DNA from 2 places in the Lacticaseibacillus parahuelsenbergensis genome. Region 1 is predicted to be linked to the other one. Evidence: a T-box and tRNA genes for the amino acid it is inferred to sense, from the RefSeq annotation. Region 1 holds a T-box; the other holds one or more tRNA genes.
The links. A T-box is a leader RNA that pairs with one kind of tRNA and senses whether it is charged. The one in region 1 lies ahead of LACPH_RS05815 (valine--tRNA ligase), so its partner is inferred to be a tRNA-Val.
Positions count from the first base shown of each region.

Region 2: it has a tRNA-Val gene. The T-box ahead of LACPH_RS05815 (valine--tRNA ligase) is inferred to sense a tRNA for this amino acid. The anticodon was not compared.

Region 1 covers NZ_CP132482.1:1,222,133-1,233,716, reverse strand. The annotation lists gene LACPH_RS05825 (HAD family hydrolase) at 1-346, opposite strand, end outside; gene LACPH_RS05820 (bifunctional folylpolyglutamate synthase/dihydrofolate synthase) at 343-1,629, opposite strand; gene LACPH_RS05815 (valine--tRNA ligase) at 2,113-4,785, opposite strand; T-box leader at 4,896-5,098, opposite strand; gene LACPH_RS05810 (ISNCY family transposase) at 5,251-6,708, shown strand; gene LACPH_RS05805 (redox-sensing transcriptional repressor Rex) at 6,789-7,457, opposite strand; gene thiI (tRNA uracil 4-sulfurtransferase ThiI) at 7,753-8,970, opposite strand; gene LACPH_RS05795 (cysteine desulfurase family protein) at 8,987-10,144, opposite strand; gene ezrA (septation ring formation regulator EzrA) at 10,399-11,584, opposite strand, start outside.
Region 2 covers NZ_CP132482.1:799,074-810,657, forward strand. The annotation lists rRNA gene LACPH_RS03795 (23S ribosomal RNA) at 1-2,323, shown strand, start outside; rRNA gene rrf (5S ribosomal RNA) at 2,523-2,639, shown strand; tRNA gene LACPH_RS03805 (tRNA-Val) at 2,648-2,720, shown strand; tRNA gene LACPH_RS03810 (tRNA-Lys) at 2,723-2,795, shown strand; tRNA gene LACPH_RS03815 (tRNA-Thr) at 2,838-2,910, shown strand; tRNA gene LACPH_RS03820 (tRNA-Gly) at 2,945-3,016, shown strand; tRNA gene LACPH_RS03825 (tRNA-Arg) at 3,077-3,150, shown strand; tRNA gene LACPH_RS03830 (tRNA-Pro) at 3,156-3,229, shown strand; tRNA gene LACPH_RS03835 (tRNA-Met) at 3,256-3,329, shown strand; tRNA gene LACPH_RS03840 (tRNA-Ile) at 3,338-3,411, shown strand; tRNA gene LACPH_RS03845 (tRNA-Met) at 3,460-3,533, shown strand; tRNA gene LACPH_RS03850 (tRNA-Asp) at 3,540-3,613, shown strand; tRNA gene LACPH_RS03855 (tRNA-Phe) at 3,619-3,691, shown strand; tRNA gene LACPH_RS03860 (tRNA-Gly) at 3,711-3,781, shown strand; tRNA gene LACPH_RS03865 (tRNA-Ile) at 3,795-3,868, shown strand; tRNA gene LACPH_RS03870 (tRNA-Ser) at 3,896-3,983, shown strand; tRNA gene LACPH_RS03875 (tRNA-Glu) at 3,988-4,059, shown strand; tRNA gene LACPH_RS03880 (tRNA-Ser) at 4,069-4,160, shown strand; tRNA gene LACPH_RS03885 (tRNA-Met) at 4,171-4,244, shown strand; tRNA gene LACPH_RS03890 (tRNA-Asp) at 4,251-4,324, shown strand; tRNA gene LACPH_RS03895 (tRNA-Phe) at 4,373-4,445, shown strand; tRNA gene LACPH_RS03900 (tRNA-Tyr) at 4,450-4,530, shown strand; tRNA gene LACPH_RS03905 (tRNA-Trp) at 4,536-4,606, shown strand; tRNA gene LACPH_RS03910 (tRNA-His) at 4,616-4,688, shown strand; tRNA gene LACPH_RS03915 (tRNA-Gln) at 4,696-4,767, shown strand; tRNA gene LACPH_RS03920 (tRNA-Cys) at 4,814-4,884, shown strand; tRNA gene LACPH_RS03925 (tRNA-Leu) at 4,930-5,013, shown strand; gene LACPH_RS03930 (hypothetical protein) at 5,285-5,479, opposite strand; gene LACPH_RS03935 (sigma-70 family RNA polymerase sigma factor) at 6,265-6,807, opposite strand; gene LACPH_RS03940 (APC family permease) at 7,258-8,958, shown strand; gene LACPH_RS03945 (glycosyltransferase family 4 protein) at 9,193-10,401, shown strand; gene LACPH_RS03950 (glycosyltransferase family 4 protein) at 10,404-11,432, shown strand; gene LACPH_RS03955 (lysylphosphatidylglycerol synthase transmembrane domain-containing protein) at 11,445-11,584, shown strand, end outside.

The DNA.
Region 1 (11,584 bases):
CAACATAATGTTGAGCGCTACTAGTTGCCAATGCCAGCCGATAACGAGCAGCCTGCAGCGTTCTCAAGGCTTCATCAGCTCCTGGCAACACAAAATCGGCACCATTGCGAATCCGATCCAACACATCCTTGGTCGAAAATTCTTGAAACCACGCAGCATTTTCCGACCCCACAAGATCTGCAATAATCTTGGCTTCGTTTGGCCCCGCCGAACCGACTAACGGGCGAAAATCATCTTCGGTTCGCTTCAATCCCAACTCAGCTGCGGCGCGCACGTTGCTTTGAAGATAAATTGCTTCGGTATCAACCAAGGTTCCGTCCAGATCAAAAATCACGGTTGTTGTCATGACTTTCCCTCCAATAAAGTTTGACGCACGGCAGCAGCAAGATACAAGGACCCAGTGATCACAATCGGTTGTTCCGGGTCATTATCCAAGCTGGCTGCCAATGCCGCCTGCCATGAGTCTTTTAACTGTCCTTCATGAAGCCTTTGGTACCCGGCTTCAGGTAATGCACGTGGCGTCCCCGGCACTGGCACGAGGTAAACAGTCGCAAATGCCCGTGTCAGCATATCTGCCATCGATGCATAATCCTTATCGGCCAAAATACCGGCAATCACCGTAACCGGTCCGGAAAACAGTTCATGCAACGCGACGACCAAACCCTTGATACCGTCCGGATTATGCGCACCATCCAGAACAATAAACGGCGAATCGCTAATCTTCTCAAGCCGCGCCGGCCAGCGACTGGCCGCAAGTCCTTGGCGAATATCGCGCGCCGTTAATGGCCAATGGGTTACCTGTGCATAAATTTTAGCGGTTTTAATCGCAATCGCCATATTGCGCTGTTGATAGTCACCGACTAATGGTACGGTCAGATCCGCTAACGATCCGTCTTCATCCTGGTACGTCAACCGCTGTCCCCAGCCGTGCAGCTTGGCTTTGGGAACAGTGAAATCCCGACCGAAGCGAAACCACTGACTGCCGGTGGATTGTATTTTGACCGCTACCACTGCCGCTGCTTCGGGTACCAAGTCACCGGTAACGACCGGAACTCCGGGCTTGATAATGCCAGCCTTATGCGTCGCAATCGCCGTGATGGTATCCCCTAACAATTTCTGGTGATCCAGCGCCACCTCCGTCAACACACTCACAACCGGCGTGATGACATTGGTTGAATCGGTATCTCCACCAATGCCGACTTCGATAACTGCTACATCAACGCGGCGCTGACGAAAATACCAAAAAGCCAAGGCGGTGACAAATTCAAACTCGGTCACATTAAAGTCAGGCTGAGTGATGCGCAAGTCATCAAGTGCTGCCTGGGCGACCGCAACCGCCTGTACCAGTTCATCATCGGGGATCGGCACATGGTCAATCATCATGCGCTCATTAAAGCGCATAATAAATGGCGAGGTAAACAACCCCACTTCTAATCCGCTCGCTTCCAGCACGTGCGCAATGGCATTAGCCGTCGATCCTTTCCCGTTCGTGCCGGTAATGTGGATATAGTGACCTTTTTCCTGCGGGTCGCCGAGCGCATGCAACAATGTCAAAATACGACGATGATCGCCGGTTTTGGCTAAACGCGGAAAAGAATGAATATAAGCAACACTTTCAGAGTAGTTCATCGTTAACTTCCTTCAATCGTGACATCCATTCAGACACCGCCTCTGCAGCGCCTCAATATGGCTTAATCATACCAGAAAATGCTGGTCGGCTAGTTTACAGACAACAGAAATTTTGCTCGATTCATGGTGAATACACGGATTTACACGTATTGTAAAAAATCTTAGGCAATTATTCTGTCACCGTGCCAAACTCCGCAATCTCCGGCCAGATGGGGTGGCGACGCGAAGCTAGAGCGGAGGGCATAGCTGAGCCCCATCTGGCCTCCGATTGCTCCGCTTTGGCACTAACGTCTTAATAATCCAACGAATTCTCCTAGGAAAACTAGAAGCGGACATACTCCAGTTATAGTTGGAGTATGTCCGCTTCTGTATTGTGGCTATAGATTATGACCCAGCCTCTCGGAAATCTAGTTAAGCTATGTCACCCACACCGCTTGAGGTTGACGGACGAACATTTTACCCGCAAGACCGGGCTTCGATCTCTTATGCCTGCTGCAACTGCTCAAGCCGCTGCTGGGTGCTGCTGAGTTGGTCGGCGAAGTCGCTGCGCTTGGTGCGCTGTTCGGCGACGACCGCTTCAGGCGCTTTGGACAGGAAGCCTTGATTGTTGAGTTTCTTGTCAATTCGGGCAATTTCCTGTTCAAGCTTCTTGGCATCTTTGGTTAACTTGGCCTTTTCTTCGTCCAGATCGACTAATTCATTGAGCGGAACAAAAATCGTTGCTCCAGTAATGACGGCGCTGCCAGCCATTTTCGGCTCTGCTACATCGGTTCCGACGGTGAATTCCTTGCTGTTGACAAAACGATCGATGAAATCGAAGTTCTGGTCAAAAATCGGCTTCAAAGCAGGATCCGTTAACTTCACGATAATATCAACCTTAGTCTTAAGCGGTGCGCCTGCTTCTTTACGAATACTGCGAACGCCGCGAATAAGCGCAATAATGGCATCCATCGCACTGGTTGCGTCGGCATTTTCAAACGCAGTATTTTCAACCGGATAACTGGCAGTCACGATTGATTTGCCAGTGTGCGGCAAAGCCAACCACAACTTCTCGGTCACAAACGGCATCACCGGGTGCAAAAGCCGCAGAATTTGATCAAGGGCATAAGCCAAATTAACCCGTTTAGCTGCCTTAGCCTTTTCATCGTCGCCGTACAGAACTTCCTTGCTCATTTCAACATACCAGTCCGCAAAGACATTCCAGGTAAAGTTGTACAGAGTTCGACCCATTTCACCGAATTCAAAGCGTTCAGACAGATCGGTAACCTGCTTGATGGTTTCATTTAATTGCGAAAACAGCCACTTATCGGATAAGTCGAATGTACTTGGATCAGGCTGCTGCGGCTTGTCCAGATCGCCTAGATTCATCATCACGAAGCGTGAAATATTCCAAATCTTGTTGATGAAATTCCAGGCAGCTTCAACCTGTTTGTAACTAAACCGGGTATCCTGTCCCGGCTTATTACCTGTGATCAGGAACCACCGCAAAGCATCGGCGCCATATTTTTCAATGACGTCCATCGGATCAATCCCGTTTCCTAGCGACTTGCTCATCTTGCGGCCTTGTTCGTCCCGCATCAGGCCGTGAATCAGCGTGTATTGGAATGGCCGCTCACCAGTAAAGTGCAATCCTTGGAAGATCATGCGGGCAACCCAAAATGGAATAATATCGTAGCCGGTGACCAAGGTGTTCGTCGGATAATACCGCTTATAATCCGGCGCATCGGTATTCGGCCACCCCATCGTGGAAAATGGCCACAAAGCACTGGAAAACCACGTGTCCAGCACATCAGGATCCTGTTGCCAATTTTCAATATCTTTCGGCGCTTCCATACCGACGTAAGTTTCACCGGTGTGCTTGTTGTACCAAGCCGGAATCTGATGGCCCCACCATAATTGCCGGGAAATGACCCAATCGTGAATATTTTCCATCCATTGCAAATAAGTGTGCTCAAAGCGCTCCGGAACAAAGGTTACTTTCTTGTCGCTTTCCTGTTGCGCCTTGATGGCTGCTTCGGCGAGCGGCTTCATTTTGACAAACCACTGCGTTGACAAACGGGCTTCGACTTGAACGCCGGTCCGCTCGCTGTGACCAACACTATGCACAATCGGTTCGACTTTAAGTAATAGGCCTTCCTTATCCAAATCCGCCACCATGGCTTTACGGGCTTCGAAACGATCCATCCCATTGTATTTGCCGGCATTTTCATTCATCGTGCCGTCGTCATTCATGGTATTGATGCGCTTCAGATCATGGCGATTGCCAACCTGAAAGTCGTTAGGATCGTGCGCTGGGGTGATTTTAACGGCCCCGGTTCCGAAGTCGGGATCAACGTAGGCATCCTCAATGATTGGAATTTTGCGGTTAGCAAGCGGCAAAATCAATTCCTTGCCAACCATATCTTTGTAACGCTTATCGCCGGGATGAACGGCCACCGCAGTATCGCCCATCATGGTTTCCGGACGGGTCGTGGCGATTTCGATATACCCGCTACCATCGGCAAACGGATACTTAACGTGGTAAAACGCGCCTTTATCGTCTTTATGAATGACTTCGATATCGGACAATGCCGTGCGGGCTTGCGGATCCCAGTTAACGATATATTCACCGCGGTAAATCAGGCCTTGTTTGTAGAGTTCGACAAACACCTTGCGAACGGCTTCGTTCAAGCCTTTATCCAAGGTGAACCGCTCACGGCTGTAATCCAATGACAAGCCCATCTTTGCCCACTGACCATGAATGGTTTTGGCAAATTCATCTTTCCATTCCCAGACCTTCTGGACAAACTTTTCACGACCTAAGTCATAGCGACTAATGCCTTCCTTGCGCAATTTGGCTTCAACTTTCGCCTGCGTGGCAATTCCGGCATGGTCCATCCCCGGCAGCCACAGCGTATCGAAGCCTTGCATCCGCTTTTGGCGAATCACAATGTCCTGCAAGGTTGTATCCCAGGCATGGCCCATGTGCAGCTTCCCGGTTACATTGGGTGGCGGAATGACAATCGAATACGGCTTGGCTTTTGGATCGCCGCTTGGTTTAAAAACATCTTCGTCCAGCCATTCCTGATAGCGGCCTGCTTCGACCGCTTTATGATCATATTTTGGTGCTAATGTTTCATCACTCACTGGCTCCACCTCACAAATTTTTCTGTCCATCCAGGTTTTCAGGACCGCAATATGCAAATTTGTCGACCGCGTTGGTTCGCGCTTCCTATAACGCGTTCGCCGGCTCACGATCACACAAAAAAAGCCCTAATTTATATAAAAATTAGGACGATTTCACTCGCGGTACCACCTAAATTGGGAATAACTTCCCCACTTAATTCAGGATAACGGCTGTCACCGGCCGTTCCCTACTCACTTCAGGACGGCAGCTCACAAGCTACAATCACGACCCCTTTTCGAGATTCACACCAACCATCTCGTCGCTGGGAAAAAAGGTCATGACCCTCTTGATCATTGCATTAGATGCATTATAACCCGCGGACATGGCAGGGTCAACGCCGTCATGATTGCTTCAAAGGTGCTTGTCGACCGCAAGCGATATTGTCTTAAGTAAGCAGTTAGCCAAAGTGTCACAAAAACTGTAACCTCTTAGAAGATACATCTAGGAGGAATCACATGAAGAAGGTTGTCTTAACAATGAAAGAAGAAGAACGTTACCGAGTCATCAAAGCAGTGGTCAATGGTAAGACCTCCGTGCAACGCGCAGCCGTTAAGCTCAAGCGCTCCGAACGAACCATCTACCGATTGATCAAGCTTTACAAGCAACAAGGCAAAGACGGCTTTATCCATGGCAATGCCGGTCGTGAGCCCGCCAACAAACGCAACGCGCAACTCGAACGCCAGATTATTCGTCTGTACACCAACAAGTATGCCGGATTCAACATCGCCCATTTTCACGAGTTCTTAACCACTGCCGAACAAATCGCCATCTCCGAATCCTCACTCCGGCTCTTATTCAGACACCACCACATTCTCTCACCCAAAGCCCATAAAGCCACCAAGCGCCGAGTCAAGCGTGAATTAAAAGAAAAAGAAAAGAAGTCCAAGCTCCTATCCAAACGTGATGAAGCCACCTTGTCAGCCATCGAGGTCGTTGAAAACATCAAAGCCCATCCAGAACGTCCTCGGAAACATTATTCTGGTGAACAGGTACAAATGGATGCTTCCTGGGAGTATTGGTTTGGTACTCAAAAAACCACCTTACACGCAGCCATTGATGATCAGTCCGGGAACGTTGTCGGCGGCTACTTTGCCAAACAAGAAACACTCAGCGGCTATTATCATGTGTTTGCCCAAGTCCTTCGCGATTATGGCGCTCCAGCAGAATTCCTAACGGATCGGCGCACCGTGTTTAACAGCAACAAAAAAGAGGGCTCACCTTCGACCGAGAACCCTCTTACACGTTTCGGTTATGCCTGCCAGACACTTGGAACAGAACTTTCGGTCACCAGTATTCCGCAAGCCAAAGGCCGCATAGAACGTCTTCTGGAGACTTTTCAAGATCGGCTCACAAGTGAACTGCGGTTGCATAACATCACCACAATCGCAGATGCCAATCGGTTTTTGGTCGGCTTTATCAAGCGTTACAATGACCGCTTCGCATCTACCATCAAAAGTAGCATGTCGGTGTTTGATAAGCAACTAACACCCAAGGAAATTGACAATATTTTGATCATTGCCAATGAACGCAGCATCGGCCACGGACATTGTGTTCGCTTTGATAACAAACGCTATCTGCCACACCGGAATGGCGAATTGGTTTATTTACCCCCGCATACAAAGGTCTTAGTCATCAAAAGCTTCACGGGCAGACTTTATATGACCACTGATGATGACCAGGTGTACGACCTTTTCTGTGTGCCAAAAGAACAGTTCATGTCAGCCAAATTCGATCTTACGCCAGCTGCGGCACCAACTCCTAAACGAACCAAGAAAATCCCGGCAATCACGCATCCGTGGCGCCGCGCTAACTATCGCGATTACCTTGATTCTCTTGGCATTAACAGGACAAGGGTTAAACAGTTGGTCGCCGAACGATATCCATACAAGAATTCACAAGCGATTCAAGTCTAATTAGGATCATCTCGCGTCCAGTTTTCGGACGCATGTTTTATGGAATTTACTGTCAAAGTCGAAAATCGCTTGACACGCCGTCATGATTGCTTCAAAGGTGCTTTTTGTTCTTGTGCTAGCTTGTTTTGATGGTCAACAAACAGTAACGCTTGTAATTCACTGGTCAGATCAATATAGCGAATTGTTGTTCCGGGTTGGGCGGGAACGGGCTTGGGTGCAAAGGTCAAAATCGCCGTTATGCCATTAGCTTCAAGTTGGCTAATCACTGCTGCCTGCGCAGAACTCGGCACGCAGACAATCGCGGTATGCATGCCTGGACGGACTTTTTCGGATAAGGTCGCCAAGTTATAAATCGGAATACCGGCAATTGTCGTCCCGATCAAGCTGGGATCCGTGTCAAAGCCCATCACAATGGATAAGTCGGGATTACGCCGAAAATTGTTGGTCAGCAGCGCCCGCCCCAGATTCCCACAGCCTACCAACAGCATCTGCTCTTCGGAGTGAACCTCTAATAGCTCGCCAAAAACTTCCGCAAGCAAATCAACTGAATAGCCATACCCGCTGCGGCCTAGGTCGCCAAAATTAGAAAAATCGCGGCGAATGGTGGCTGGTGCAATGTGCACCAACTTGCTTAACCGATCCGAGCGCACCCGTTTGACACCTGATTGTTGTAAAGCTTTGACCGTTCGATAGTAAACCGGAATGCGTTTAATCGTTGCTTGCGACAATGCTTGTTTATTGACGACCAAGATGAACACCTCCGCACGTATTTGTTAAACATTTCACATATTCAGTTTAACAGATGTAAGCGATTTTAGCCACCTTTTTCATGCCAAAAAATTGGCGAATAGCAGCTTGGGCTTCATGTTGACTCAGTTGCCAACGATGCAGGAGATCATCATCTATAAGCATCAGAAAGCAGTTTCACGAAGCCGCCGCTAAAATGATGAGATTTTTTGTGAACTTTTTCTTTTAGACAACAAAATAACACCGGGCGGCAGAGACAACAAAATCATTACCATCTGCGTCCGGTGCCATCAAGCTTTAAAGCAACTCTGCAATAACGTCCTGATCCTGATTCATAAACTGATCCGAGGACTTGATCTCCTGAACCTTGATTCCGGCTAATGCACGCGTCATCAGCCCGTCAACATCCAGTTTACTTTCATAATAGCGCGCGCGATCGGTCTTGGGTTTGGTCTTCGGGGATGGCGGCGCAAAAATCGTGCAACAATCCTCAAACGGCATGATTGACAAGTCATACGTGTCGATTTTTTCCGCTTCGGCAATGATTTCATTCTTGTCCATCGTCGCGACCGGTCGAATAATCGGCATGGTCGTCACATCGTTAATCGCCGCCATGGACTCCAACGTTTGTGACGCTACCTGGCCGACCGATTCACCGTTGAAAATGGCTAGATCGCCACGCTGCTTGGCAATTGCTTCGGTGAGGCGCAACATCATCCGGCGTTGAACCGTCATCAGATAGCCTTCCGGAACTTTTGCTTTGACGTCTTCTTGAATTTCGGTAAACGGCACTTCAATAAAGTAAATCCGCCCAACATACGGGGTCAATTTAGCCGTCAGCTGCTTGGCCTTATTTAACGCCTGTTGGCTGGTATAAGGCGGACTGAAAAAGTGCACCATTTCAATGTCCACACCGCGTTTCAACGCATAATAACCTGCCACCGGCGAATCAATGCCGCCGCTAAGCATCAAGGCAGCACGCCCAGCCGTTCCGACCGGCAAGCCACCTGCACCCTGAATGGTCTTGGTTGACAGATAAATGGCCTCGCGCCGAACTTCTACACGCAAAATCATATCAGGATGATGCATTTTAACCACTAGATCCGGCCGTTTATCCGTCAAAAAGTCCCCGAGGTCCAGATTCATCGCATTCGTGTCCAAGGCAAAGTCATGATCACTACGCCGCGTATTCACCTTATAACTAATGCCTTTAGGTGCCGTTTCGTTCATCAGCTGCAAGGCCACTTCATGCACCTTGGTCATATCTTTTTCAACAGCAATGCTCGGGGAAAAATTCTGAATGCCAAAAACCTGCGATAGCCGTGCCATCACCTGATCACTGGGTTCGCCATTCAACTCGATATGCATCCGGTCTCGTTTTGGCCGAATCGTCAGCTTAGGGAACTCATGCAACGCACGCGTCACATTACCATTCAGGCGCCCGATGAAAGCTTGGCGATTCTTGCCTTTGGTCGAAAGTTCGCCGTAACGAACCATTATTTCTGAATATTGCATCTTAAAATCCTTTCAGTTAGACAGTCGCCTTATCGAGCTTGGCAAACTTCGCATAAATCTGGTCAAATGCGTCATTAAACGCATCAGCCTCGGCTAGCGTATTGGCTTCATCAAGGCTAACCCGAATCGCCGACGTCGCAATTTTCGGATCAGTATGCATCGCCGCCAGCGTACTGCTTTCTGTGCCTTTTTTGCTTGAGCAGGCGCTAGTTGTCGAAATATAAATCGCATGATCTTCAAACGCATGGACAATCGTTTCGCCGCGCACCCCGGCGATAGCAAAACACAGAACATGCGGGGCAAAATCCGGCGTCAACTGGCTAAACATTGTCACCTTAGGCTTTTGGCTGACATGATCGTAAATACGCTTGCGAACCGCCTGCTGCTGGGCAACATTGTTGTCTTCGTTTGCTAACAACAACCGCAACGACTTCGCCATCGCCGCAATCGCCGGCACATTTTCGGTTCCTGAACGCCAATCACGCTCCTGGCCACCACCAGTCAGCAATGGATCGATCATGCGGCCTTCCTTAGCATAAATAAACCCGGTACCGCGCGGCGCATGGAATTTGTGCCCGGAAAAACTGAGAAAATCAATCCGAGGATCCTGCAAAGCCGCATCCAAGCCCTTACCAACCGCCTGAACCGCATCGACGTGGAAATGAATATTGGGATAAGCATCCAAAACCCGTGCGGCCTGAACAATCGGCTGCATACTGCCAATCTCATTATTCACGGCCATGATTGAAACCAGAATCGTATCCTTCCGAATCGCGGCCTTCAAATCATCGATATGAATAAAACCGCGGTGATCAACCGGCAGATACGTAACTTCAAAGCCCAACTTTTCAAGTTGTTTCATGCTATTCATCACAGCTGGGTGCTCGATACTGGTCGTAATCAAGTGCCGGCCAAACTCACGCTTCGCCATGGCCGTTCCCTTAATCACCCAGTTATCGCCTTCCGTGCCGCCACTGGTAAAATAAATTTCATCCGGCTTAGCCCCAATCAACTTGGCAATCTGCGCCCGTGAACTCTGCAAAACCTCATCAGCCTTCGTCCCCAGCGCGTGCAAACTACTCGGATTACCAAAAAAATCCGTGCTGACCTTATTGTAAGTCGCCAATGCATCAGGCGAAATCTTAGTCGTCGCACTATTATCAAAATAAATCATCAGCCGGCCCCTTCCGTTATTTAGACTGGGTTGAATTATAGACAAAAAGTTAGTAAGTTTCAAGAGCGCGAACCAGCCCGGTTAGAAACCGGAGTGTAAGTGGCTTGGGCGTGATGGCCCGGGTTTGGCCATTGCGTCCAAGGTCCTTACACGCAGGTTTCTGGGCTGGTGAGCACGTTTTCCCCACGCCAACGCACCAAAACACTCACGCCAAAACAAAAGCCAGCCCAATCAGACTGGCTTCCCAATAACTCCTAATATAATGAAGCCTTCTTCCGTGCAAGATAAGCATCTTCAACCTTCTGATAACTCCCCTGCTCGGTCTGTTCCAGCGCCGTGGCAAGTGTATCCGCAGCCTGCTGATAATCAAAATGCAAATAAAGTTCCGTGGCATGCTTCACGGCATCGGCTACCGGCTTAACCGTTGTCTTGTAGCGGTTGGCATACTGCATCAATTCTTCAGTTAGACCCGCAGCGTCAATCAATGCACTGGTTGCCTTTTTCAACGCTTCAATATCGTTGGCAATTTTAATCAAGAACTTCGCAATCGCATCCATATCGATTTTAACTTGATTCAAATCGTGATTCAGCTGTTCGATTTCCGAGGTGACATGCTTTACCTGATCTACATAATCCTGAGGCAGTCCCGGCAAGTGGTGGCGAACAATTTCATGTTTGATATTGCGCATATCAAGCTCAAAGTTTTCTGCCTGCTTGTTGGCAACAATCTCGCCTTTCTTCAATCCGGCCACATCTTGATTAATTTGAACCTGGTGCTTTTCAATTTCGGTTAATTGTTCTTTAGTCGCATCAAACCGGCCAATCACATCAGAATAAACCGCTTTGCCGGCCTCGATGGCATCAGTGTCTTTCGTATAATTGGCATCAATCGTGTCGAGTTGCATTTTTAGATTTTTAGCCGTTTTGATTTCATGATGATTCAAGGTATAGCTTTGATCCAGATGCTCCAGCTCAGTTTGCAGCTCGCGATTCTGACGCAACGCATGATCAATGAAACGTCGCAAGTCAGGGGTGGCCGCGTCAACCCGCTTCTTGGCTTGCATTTCCTTTTCCATAATCGCATACATCTTGTCGATCTCGGCTTCGATTTCGGCATTAGCCGCAGCAGTTGCAGCTACGTCAATCGACTTCAATGTGGCGTTCGCGTCTTTCATTTTTGCTTCGACGTCCGCCACCATGCCTGGGATATCATCCGTGAAAACATAATGGGCGGTGGTTAATTGCCGATAACCGTGTTGGATTTCATTAATCTGGCCGGGGAACTCATTGACCTGTTCATTAACCAGCGGTGGCAATTCTTTGACCTGCTTTTTTAACTCGTCCATTTGTTCAGCCAACTGCTTAATCTCTGCCTTGGCTGTTTGGTGATCGCCATCGTTGTTGATCTGGTCGATTTTTTGGAATAACTGGGCAAGTTGT
Region 2 (11,584 bases), 420 kb from region 1:
ATGGCGTGCCTTTTGTAGAATGAACCGGCGAGTTACGTTTGCCTGCGAGGTTAAGATGAAAAGTCGGAGCCGGAGCGAAAGCGAGTCTGAACAGGGCGAATGAGTAGGCAGATGTAGACCCGAAACCAAGTGACCTACCCATGACCAGGTTGAAGGTGTGGTGAAACACACTGGAGGACCGAACCCATGTATGTTGAAAAATGCTGGGATGAGTTGTGGGTAGCGGTGAAATTCCAAACGAACTTGGAGATAGCTGGTTCTCTCCGAAATAGCTTTAGGGTTAGCCTCGGAGGATGGATCATGGAGGTAGAGCACTGTTTGAACTAGGGGCCCATCAAGGGTTACTGAATTCAGATAAACTCCGAATACCATCGATCTTACTCCGGGAGTCAGACAGTGAGCGATAAGGTCCATTGTCGAAAGGGGAACAGCCCAGATCACCAGTTAAGGTCCCTAAATTTATGCTAAGTGGAAAAGGATGTGGCGTTGCACAGACAACTAGGATGTTGGCTCAGAAGCAGCCACCATTTAAAGAGTGCGTAATAGCTCACTAGTCGAGTGGCACTGCGCCGAAAATATACCGGGGCTAAGCATAATACCGAAACTGTGGGTGCACCCGTCAGGGTGCGCGGTAGGAGAGCGTTCTAAGGGCGTTGAAGGTCGATCGTGAGGACGGCTGGAGCGCTTAGAAGTGAGAATGCCGGCATGAGTAGCGAAAGATCAGTGAGAATCTGATCCACCGTATGACTAAGGTTTCCTGGGGAAGGCTCGTCCTCCCAGGGTTAGTCGGGATCTAAGGCGAGGCCGCAAGGCGTAGTCGATGACAAGCAGGTTGAGATTCCTGCACTAGTTTATTTTGTTTAAGCGATGGAGGGACGCAGGAGGCTAAGGAAAGCGCACGGCTGGAAAAGTGCGTCCAAGCCGCAAGTCTGGTGGCGAGTGAAATGCTTGCGACCATAAGGACAAGCGGTGATGGGGAGCGAAATTAAAGTAGCGAAGTTCCTGATGTCACACTGCCAAGAAAAGCTTCTAGTGAGAAATAAACTACCCGTACCGCAAACCGACACAGGTAGTCGAGGAGAGTATCCTCAGGTGAGCGAGCGAACTCTCGTTAAGGAACTCGGCAAAATGACCCCGTAACTTCGGAAGAAGGGGTGCTGACCGCAAGGTCAGCCGCAGTGAATAGGCCCAAACAACTGTTTATCAAAAACACAGGTCTCTGCTAAATCGAAAGATGATGTATAGGGGCTGACGCCTGCCCGGTGCTGGAAGGTTAAGAGGATGAGTTAGCGCAAGCGAAGCCCAGAATTGAAGCCCCAGTAAACGGCGGCCGTAACTATAACGGTCCTAAGGTAGCGAAATTCCTTGTCGGGTAAGTTCCGACCCGCACGAAAGGCGTAATGATTTGGGCACTGTCTCAACGAGAGACTCGGTGAAATTATAGTACCCGTGAAGATGCGGGTTACCCGCGACAGGACGGAAAGACCCCATGGAGCTTTACTGTAGCTTGATATTGAGTGTTGGTACCGCTTGTACAGGATAGGTAGGAGCCGTAGAGATCGGAACGCTAGTTTCGATGGAGGCGTTGGTGGGATACTACCCTAGCTGTATGAACACTCTAACCCGCGCCACTAATCGTGGCGGGAGACAGTGTCAGGTAGGCAGTTTGACTGGGGCGGTCGCCTCCTAAAATGTAACGGAGGCGCCCAAAGGTTCCCTCAGAATGGTTGGAAATCATTCGCAGAGTGTAAAGGTAGAAGGGAGCTTGACTGCGAGACTGACAAGTCGAGCAGGGACGAAAGTCGGGCTTAGTGATCCGGTGGTTCCGTATGGAAGGGCCATCGCTCAACGGATAAAAGCTACCCTGGGGATAACAGGCTTATCTCCCCCAAGAGTCCACATCGACGGGGAGGTTTGGCACCTCGATGTCGGCTCATCGCATCCTGGGGCTGTAGTCGGTCCCAAGGGTTGGGCTGTTCGCCCATTAAAGCGGTACGCGAGCTGGGTTCAGAACGTCGTGAGACAGTTCGGTCCCTATCCGTCGCGGGCGCAGGAAATTTGAGAGGAGCTGTCCTTAGTACGAGAGGACCGGGATGGACGTTCCGCTGGTGTACCAGTTGTGCCGCCAGGCGCATCGCTGGGTAGCTATGAACGGAAGGGATAAACGCTGAAAGCATCTAAGTGTGAAGCCCCCCTCGAGATGAGATTTCCCATTCCTATATGGAAGTAAGACCCCTGAGAGATGATCAGGTAGATAGGCTGGAAGTGGAAGTGCAGCGATGCATGGAGCGGACCAGTACTAATCGGTCGAGGACTTAACCAAGTAGAGCGTGAGCAGGAGCGCTTAGAAACCGGAGCATAAGCGGGCCTGAGTTCGTTGGCCGGGTTTTGGCCAATGGACTCAGGGTCCTTATGAGGAGGTTTCTGCGACTGCGAACGCGTTTCGATGAAATACGCCGATTCTCAGCAAAGCAAACCAGCAACAATGATAGCCAGTTTTGAGAGCGCAAAGTTCTCATAAGTGTGGTGGCGATAGCAAGAAGGATACACCTGTTCCCATGCCGAACACAGAAGTTAAGCTTCTTCACGCCGAGAGTAGTTGGTGGGAAACTGCCTGCGAGGGTAGGAAGCTGCCACGCTTACATATGGAGGATTAGCTCAGTTGGGAGAGCGTCTGCCTTACAAGCAGAGGGTCACAGGTTCGAGCCCTGTATCCTCCATTGAGCCGTTAGCTCAGTTGGTAGAGCAACTGACTTTTAATCAGTGGGTCGACAGTTCGAGCCTGTCACGGCTCAGAGAATTATTGGTTTTAAATGGCGGCTCAAGTCGATATTTTTGCCGACTTAGCTCAGTTGGTAGAGCATCTGTCTTGTAAACAGGGGGTCGAAGGTTCGAATCCTTTAGTCGGCATGGCACCAATAATTTGATAAGCTTTTTGTTTCATGCGGAAGTAGTTCAGTGGTAGAACATCACCTTGCCATGGTGGGGGTCGCGGGTTCGAATCCCGTCTTCCGCTTTCCAAACGCAGTGCCGAGGGTGCGTTTGGTCGAAAGATTCCTCGGTATTATCATGATTTGCACCCATAGCGCAATTGGATAGAGTGTCTGACTACGAATCAGAAGGTTGTAGGTTCGACTCCTACTGGGTGCATTTGACGGGAAATAGCTCAGCTTGGTAGAGCACCTGGTTTGGGACCAGGGGGTCGCAGGTTCGAATCCTGTTTTCCCGATTGGACGCTAGTCCATATGGTTTTTTCGCGGTGTAGCTCAGCTGGCTAGAGCGTCCGGTTCATACCCGGGAGGTCGAGGGTTCGATCCCCCCCGCCGCGATTGAGCTTGGACCTTTAGCTCAGTTGGTTAGAGCAGACGGCTCATAACCGTCCGGTCGTAGGTTCGAGCCCTACAAGGTCCATCTTTACAGGGTGGTCACTGTTCGGTATAATCGATTTGTTACTGTTATCGCGGGATGGAGCAGTTCGGTAGCTCGTCGGGCTCATAACCCGAAGGTCGCAGGTTCAAATCCTGCTCCCGCAATTACATGGTTCCATGGTCTAGTTGGTTAGGACGCCTGCCTGTCACGCAGGAGATCACGGGTTCGAGTCCCGTTGGGACCGTTTGCGGCTCGGTAGCTCAGTCGGTAGAGCAATGCATTGAAGCTGCATGTGTCGGCAGTTCGATTCTGTCCCGCGCCATTTTCATAATCACCCTTATGCGGGTGTAGTTTAGTGGTAAAACCACAGCCTTCCAAGCTGTTGTCGCGAGTTCGATTCTCGTCACCCGCTGCGATTATGATATGGGCCTATAGCTCAGTTGGTTAGAGCGCACGCTTGATAAGCGTGAGGTCGGTGGTTCAAGTCCACCTAGGCCCATTGTTCCATTAATTTTATATTGCACATGGAGAAGTACTCAAGTGGCTGAAGAGGCGCCCCTGCTAAGGGTGTAGACCGGGAAACTGGTGCGAGGGTTCAAATCCCTCCTTCTCCGTTGTGGCCCGTTGGTCAAGTGGTTAAGACACCGCCCTTTCACGGCGGTAACATGGGTTCAAATCCCGTACGGGTCATGGTTAGATGGAGAATTACCCAAGTCTGGCTGAAGGGAACGGTCTTGAAAACCGTCAGGTGGGCGTAAGTCCACGCGAGGGTTCGAATCCCTCATTCTCCTTTATTATTATCGCGGGATGGAGCAGTTCGGTAGCTCGTCGGGCTCATAACCCGAAGGTCGCAGGTTCAAATCCTGCTCCCGCAATTACATGGTTCCATGGTCTAGTTGGTTAGGACGCCTGCCTGTCACGCAGGAGATCACGGGTTCGAGTCCCGTTGGAACCGTCCCCCTCTAATTGAGGGGAACATCAACTTCATAAAAGCGATCTAAATGGCTCGGTAGCTCAGTCGGTAGAGCAATGCATTGAAGCTGCATGTGTCGGCGGTTCGATTCCGTCCCGCGCCATTATGGAGGAGTAGCGAAGAGGCTAAACGCGGCGGACTGTAAATCCGCTCCTTCGGGTTCATAGGTTCGAATCCTATCTCCTCCATTTATAGGGATATAGTTTAATGGTAGAACTACGGTCTCCAAAACCGTCAGTGTGGGTTCAACTCCTACTATCCCTGCTTATCATGGCGGTATTGGTGAAGCGGTTAACACACCGGTTTGTGGCACCGGCATACGTGGGTTCGATCCCCACATACCGCCCTTTTACTGGGGTATAGCCAAGCGGTAAGGCAACGGACTTTGACTCCGTCATGCGCTGGTTCGAATCCAGCTACCCCAATTTTCTCCAACTGCCATAGGAGAAACGCGCTTAACTTGATGAATATGGCGGTGTAGCCAAGCGGTAAGGCATGGGTCTGCAAAACCTTGATCGTCGGTTCGATTCCGATCACCGCCTTATCTTGCGGTTAACGCCCAGCAAGAGAGTGCCATTTTACATTATGCCGGTGTGGCGGAATTGGCAGACGCGCGGGATTCAAAATCCCGTTCCAGCAATGGAGTATCGGTTCGACCCCGATCACCGGTAGACTTGCCCCTATAGTGGGGCTTTTTTTGTACCTTGAAATAGGTGAGGGGTCTAAAGAAAAAATGATCGGCTATCTGGTAATTTCTGTGCCAAATGCCGATCATCTTTCATTCATGAACCGTTTTCGAATTTACTGTTCGCTGTTTGATTTTTGTCATTTGCCGCCAGCTTTTTCTGGTGAATAGGCTCATGGTGTGGTCTGAGTGGTACTTTTCGGTGCGCATAAGGAACTTTGGGCTTTATTTTCCGATTTATTGGGTCTGAAACAGGCTTACTGTCCATTTGCCATGAATTTAAGAATGACGATCCCTAAACCGATGATGATGAGCAGTATCGCGATCAGATTAACGCCGCGGTTGACACTTCGATAGTGGGTGAAGAATCCATAATCAATGCGCGTGTTTACGGCTGCGATCAACATGCCTAAGACAAATAGCGCACCACCGATAACAATAACGATATCCATTTTGATTTCCTCCATTTCTGCGTGGAAATTGACTGCTCAATATTTTGGTTCTGTTTTGAAAAGAGGAATGCCAAGCAGTCATAAATAAGTGTATGGCAGCGTTAGTCATTCATCACTGTGGACGTGTGAATGCGGCCTCAGGCTTTTTCAATGTCATCTAATTAACAGGTACCTTCTGTAGATGTGATGGACATGCGCTCAGGTTAGTGTTTTTTGTGTCACCAGGTTTTCTGAGTGCATGTGAGACGCGCTGTCTTTTGCAGCACACATCTTGAGGTCTGTCGCTGTTGCTTTTCCATAACTTGTTGCCTTCTATTGATCATATCAATAATGACGCCAAAAATCGACTCTTCGGAATCGATCGATCTCTACGTGTGTCCAACTGGCTTGGTAGGCTGATTTGAAGAGATTTCGGCGTGAGCTGGACTGTTTCAATACTGAATAGATAAAGTTTTTTAAAGTGGCAAGTTTTACAAGGATTTGACACTCCAACTTGGCTGGATTGATGCGTATTGCTTGCTTAAAAGTTGTGGGTTAGTTTTTTGTGTTTGCTGTCCCAAATCCCTAAACGGGTGGTCGCTTTAACGGAATGAGACTATGGCCACTCTCAGGATTCCAGAAAGTTGAAGATAAAAGCACTCCTAAGCTAAATGCCGGTTTGTAACCCGGTTTTTAGCTAAATAAATTCATATCACGCAAAACTGCCTTACCGTGTCCGTCGTTAACGGCCATGGTAAGGCAGTTGTGGCGTTTCAGCAATCCCGGGAAGCTTTTTAGAGTTCTTGTTACTCGTCTTCCCGCGAGAACTTCAGAATCTTCGCGCGAGCGCGTTCCAACGCGCGTCGATGCCGATCAAGCATGGGCTTTTTGGACGGGTATAGAATGGCCGCCTCAAATGCCTCATATTCCAGGGGTGATAGACTTTCCAAAAACTGTAAGAATTCAACGCGCATTAGCAGTCCGTCTTCAACTGAGCGAATTGCCAGTCGATCATGCAAGGACTCGAGTGACGTGTCATTGACCGGAATAGCGTTGGCGTCAATGCGCCGTTTATGGGCAAAGTGTTTGCGCAACACCGAGCGCAGGTGGGATTTTAAAACCATCCGATAGTAGGGGCCAAACTGTGAGCCGCTGCTGCCGTCATAGCGAACAACGGCTTTAAGCATCGCAATCCGGGCCTCCTGCATCCAATCGTCGTATGAAAAGTCTCTGAGATGGTAAGGTTTTAAAACCGTCAACACCAATGGCCGATACTGAGCGAACAATTTGCCAAATGCTGCCGAATCGTTTACAGCTTCACGTATGAGTTCTATTTCTACTTGTTTCATATCGCCTCCTCCCTCCGATTAACTAACAGTATTACCCTGTAATGACAAGATTATTCTACAATAAAACGTTTGCAATTGAATAGCGAACAATTGTTCAGTTATACCATTTAATCACTTGTATGCTCGCGAAAAGGAGAACAGATAGCACTTTTGAAAATGCAAAATTAATAACATTATTTTCTTATTTTTTTCGCGAAAAAATGAGAGCGTGCGTATTTAATGCTGAAGCGACAACTTTTTTAAATGAGATCCCGCAATTGAAGCTTCAACTAAATTCCACATTAACGATTGCCAAAATAAAATCGGTATGTGAGGACAGATCGTTCTATTTTTCGTTTCAGGTGACAAGGATGATTGATTTCTGCAAAGACCCCAAAAAATCTCAGGCACGCGCCACCAGTCCCATGACTTTGTTTGTGGCGCCATCCTACGAGTCAGGTTATTTTACATATGGAGAAATCTGCGTTAAATTATAAAAGTCATTTTATAAGGAGGGTTCATATTATCGCTTCTAAAGGAAAAGATAATAAAATTGGTCTATTTCAATTAGTCATGCTGGCGCTTGGTTCGTTGATCGGTTCCGGCTGGCTTTTTGGATCATGGGAAGCAGCCGCAGTTGCCGGACCAGCTGCGATTTTTTCCTGGATCATTGGTGGCGTCATCATTGGGGTCATCGCTTATAACTATGTCGAACTGGGGACCATGTTTCCTGAGTCTGGCGGGATGAGCAAATTTGCCCAGTATTCACATGGTTCGCTGGTCGGTTTCATCGCATCGTGGGCCAACTGGATTTCGTTGGTCACCTTGCTGCCGATCGAAGCTGTGGCGGCCGTGCAGTATATGGCGTCGTGGCCGTGGCAATGGGCGGGCTTTACTCGCGGCTTTTTAAAGGCAGGCAAGATAACGCCGGAGGGCTTGCTAGTCGTCTTTGCGTTTATTATTATTTTCACATTGCTTAATTACTGGTCAGTCACGCTGTTGACGCGGTTTACCAGCTTCATTTCGATTTTTAAAATCGGGGTGCCGCTGCTGACGATTATTTTGCTGGCAATGTCGAGCTTCCATCCCGAAAATTATGGACACTCGTTGGCCACCTTGATGCCATATGGGAGCGCACCGATTTTTGCGGCAACATCGGTATCAGGGATTATTTTCTCGTTTAATGCGTTCCAGACCGTGATCAATATGGGCAGCGATGTTAAACGCCCGCAGAAAAACATCGGACGTGGCATCGGCATCTCGCTGTTAATCAGCGGGGTGATCTATATTTTGCTGCAAAGTGTCTTCATTACGACGATCTCGCCGAACATGTTGGCAACGCACGGGTGGAAAGGATTGAATCTCAATTCACCATTTGCTGATCTGGCCATTTTATTAGGAATTCACTGGTTATCCGTTTTACTTTATATGGATGCCTTTGTGTCGCCATTTGGTACCGGCGTCTCGTTTGTCGCTTCATCAGGGCGCGCACTTCAGGCCATGGTCGGGAACAACCATATTCCTAAATTCATCGGTAAAATTGACGAAAAATACGGAACGCCGCGAGTCGCAATGGTAGTCAATGCAGTCTTGAGTATGGTCATGGTCTCGATTTTCCCGTCTTGGGGAACACTGGCAAGCGTCATTTCGACGGCTACGCTGATCGCTTATCTGACTGGTCCGGTTACGGTTATCTCATTACGCGACATGGCACCTGACTTTAAGCGACCGGTTAAGTCAGCCAGATTGCGTTTCATGGCACCCTTGGCGTTTGTGTTAACTTCACTGGCAGCATATTGGGCGAAGTGGCCAACGACAGTGGAAGTCATCGGCGTCATCTTCTTAGGCATTCCACTGTATTTATTTTATGAATGGCGTTCGGGCTGGCGTTCGACATGGCAACAGCTGAAAGCGTCCGCGTGGATGATCGGCTACCTGATCTTCCTGTCGGTCATTTCCTTAATTGGCAGTCGTGAGTTTAATGGTTTAAACTGGATTCACTATCCCATGGACTTTGTGGTGATTGTGATAGGTGCGATTGTTTTCTACTTCTGGGGAATCAACAGCCACATTTTTTCCAAGTATTTCCGCAGAGCACGGCGGGTCAATGCCAAAGTTAAAATGCCGCCATCTGATGATAGCACCCATGCCGAGAAGACGGCTAAAAGATGATTGCTTTGTTGGCTATTATTAAAAATGTTATGGATAGCGAATGGAGAAGATAGTTTATAAAAGGCTTGGCTTCAACAATGCTTACAAAACGACTGGGAAAAAACTTACGACTTTTGCCTGATGAGGTTAATTTGACGGCAAGGTAAGATAATTCTAAAGGTTTGTGAGAAAATTGCATTTAGCTAAGCCTATCTTTATACTTATACTAAACAAATGACGTCTGGAGGGGATCAGGTGAATATCGGGATTTTTACAGATAGCTACTTTCCGCAAGTCAGCGGTGTCGCGACGTCCATCAAGACCTTGAAGGACGATCTAGAGCGCAAAGGTCATCAGGTTTATATTTTTACGACCACTGACCCACATGTGCCGGATGATGCTGTCGAGCCCAACTTATTCCGTTTTACGAGTGTGCCATTCGTGTCCTTTACCGATCGGCGAATTGCGGTGCGCGGATTGTTCCATGCCTATGCCGTAGCAAAGGAACTGAACCTGGATATTGTCCACACACAAACCGAGTTTTCAATGGGTTACATCGGCAAGTTTGTGGCGAAGCAATTAAAGATTCCAACCATCCATACTTATCACACGATGTATGAAGATTACCTGCACTATGTTTTAAATGGCCATCTGCTAAAGCCGTATCATGTGAAGCAATTTACGCGTGCCTTTCTTTATCATGTCAGTGGCGTGATTGCGCCGTCTGAACGGGTTTACGATACGTTACGGCGCTATGGTGTCAAAACGCAGATTAAGATCATACCGACCGGAGTTGACTTAACCCAATTTGCCGAGCAAAAAGATCCGCATCTTCGTGAAAAGCTGGGCCTAGCTGATGTACCGGTCTTGATCTCACTCAGTCGGGTTGCTTATGAGAAGCGGATCGACAAGGTGATCAGTGCGATGCCGGCCATTTTGGCGCAGATTCCTAACGCCGTGCTTTTAATTGTTGGTGACGGTCCAGCGCGAGAAGATCTGGAGACACAGGCCGCCGAGTTAGAAATTGCCGATCATGTGCGATTCACCGGTGAAATCAATCATGATGATGTGGGTGATTATTACCGGGTTGGCGATGTTTTTGTGTCGGCAAGTGATTCGGAGTCCCAGGGGTTAACCTACATTGAAGCCATGGCGGCAGATCGAAAAGTGGTGGCTTTGTCAGGCGATTACACCGATCATTTACTTGATGATCCGGCACTTGGAACCACTTTTTCAACGGAAGCGGAAATGGTTCATCAAGTTGTGAATTATCTGCGTCATCCTAACGCTTATGATGACCCTAAACCGCGTGCTGAAAAACTAGCTGCCATTTCTGCGGATCGTTTCGGGGATCGCGTGCTTGATTTCTATCGTGATGTTATCAGTCATTATTCGCCTAATGAAGCTGATGAATCTGCGCCATGGACCGATGAAAGTACGAGTAAACGGACCATGAAAGGCTAACTATGATCGTTATTAACATGTTTTCGTCCGCTAATAAAGTGGCGGGGCAAGGCGTGGGGGCAGTTTACACAGAATTAATGGGGCTGCTCAAGCATGACTTTGCCAATGAGTTTCAAATCAATGTGAATCGTTATACGCGCAGTGACATTAGCCATTATCATACAATTGATCCTAAGTTTTACGCCTCAACCTTTTCCAAAAAACGAGGTCGAAAAATCGGATTTGTTCATTTTGTTCCCAGCACGTTGGATGCCAGCTTAAAGTTGCCGCGAGTTGCGCGGTGGACGCTTGATAAATATACGCTTGCCTTTTATAAGCGGATGGATGAATTGGTCGTGGTCAATCCCAATTTCATTCCGAAATTGGAAGCTTATGGGATCAGTCCCGACAAAGTGACGTATATTCCGAATTTTGTTTCGCAACGGACGTTTCATCCAGTGTCAGCCGAGAAACGGCAGGCATTACGCCATGCAAACGGATTCAAACCCGATGACTTTGTGATCTTCGGTGCCGGTCAGGTGCAAGATCGGAAAGGCGTCGGTGATTTTATCAAATTGGCCCAACAGAATCCTGACTTTCGGTTTGTATGGGCTGGCGGATTTTCATTTGGCCGGATCACTGAAGGCTATGAACGGCTTAAGCAGGCAGTAGCAAATGCGCCGGCAAACCTGGACTTTACCGGTATTATGCCGCGGGAAACCATGATTGACTACTATAACATGGCGGACCTGTTTCTTTTGCCGTCTTTTGAAGAGCTGTTTCCGATGTCGGTGCTTGAAGCTTTTGCAACCGGTACGCCGGTTATGGTACGTGATCTTGAGCTTTACCAGCAGATCATCACCCCTTATGCCATTACCGCGGCTGATGTCGATGATATGCAGGCGCGGATTCGGGCCTTGGCGGATGACCGGGAGTTGTTGGCAACTTATGCGACTAAAAGTCATCAGGCAGCGCAGGTTTATGCGGAAAGCCGCCTTGAAAAGATCTGGCACGATTTCTACGTAAAGCAAGCCGCGTTAGGGAAGCAATAGCCGAGGAGTTATATGACACGGAAGAACAAACTGGCCGTCCTAATCATGGTTCTGATTGGCGCCGGCATTTTTATTTACGAAGCGCGTGATTTGAATGGCGCCAAGCTGGTGCACGAGTTATTATCACTTGATCTAAAGTGGTTGCTGGTGGC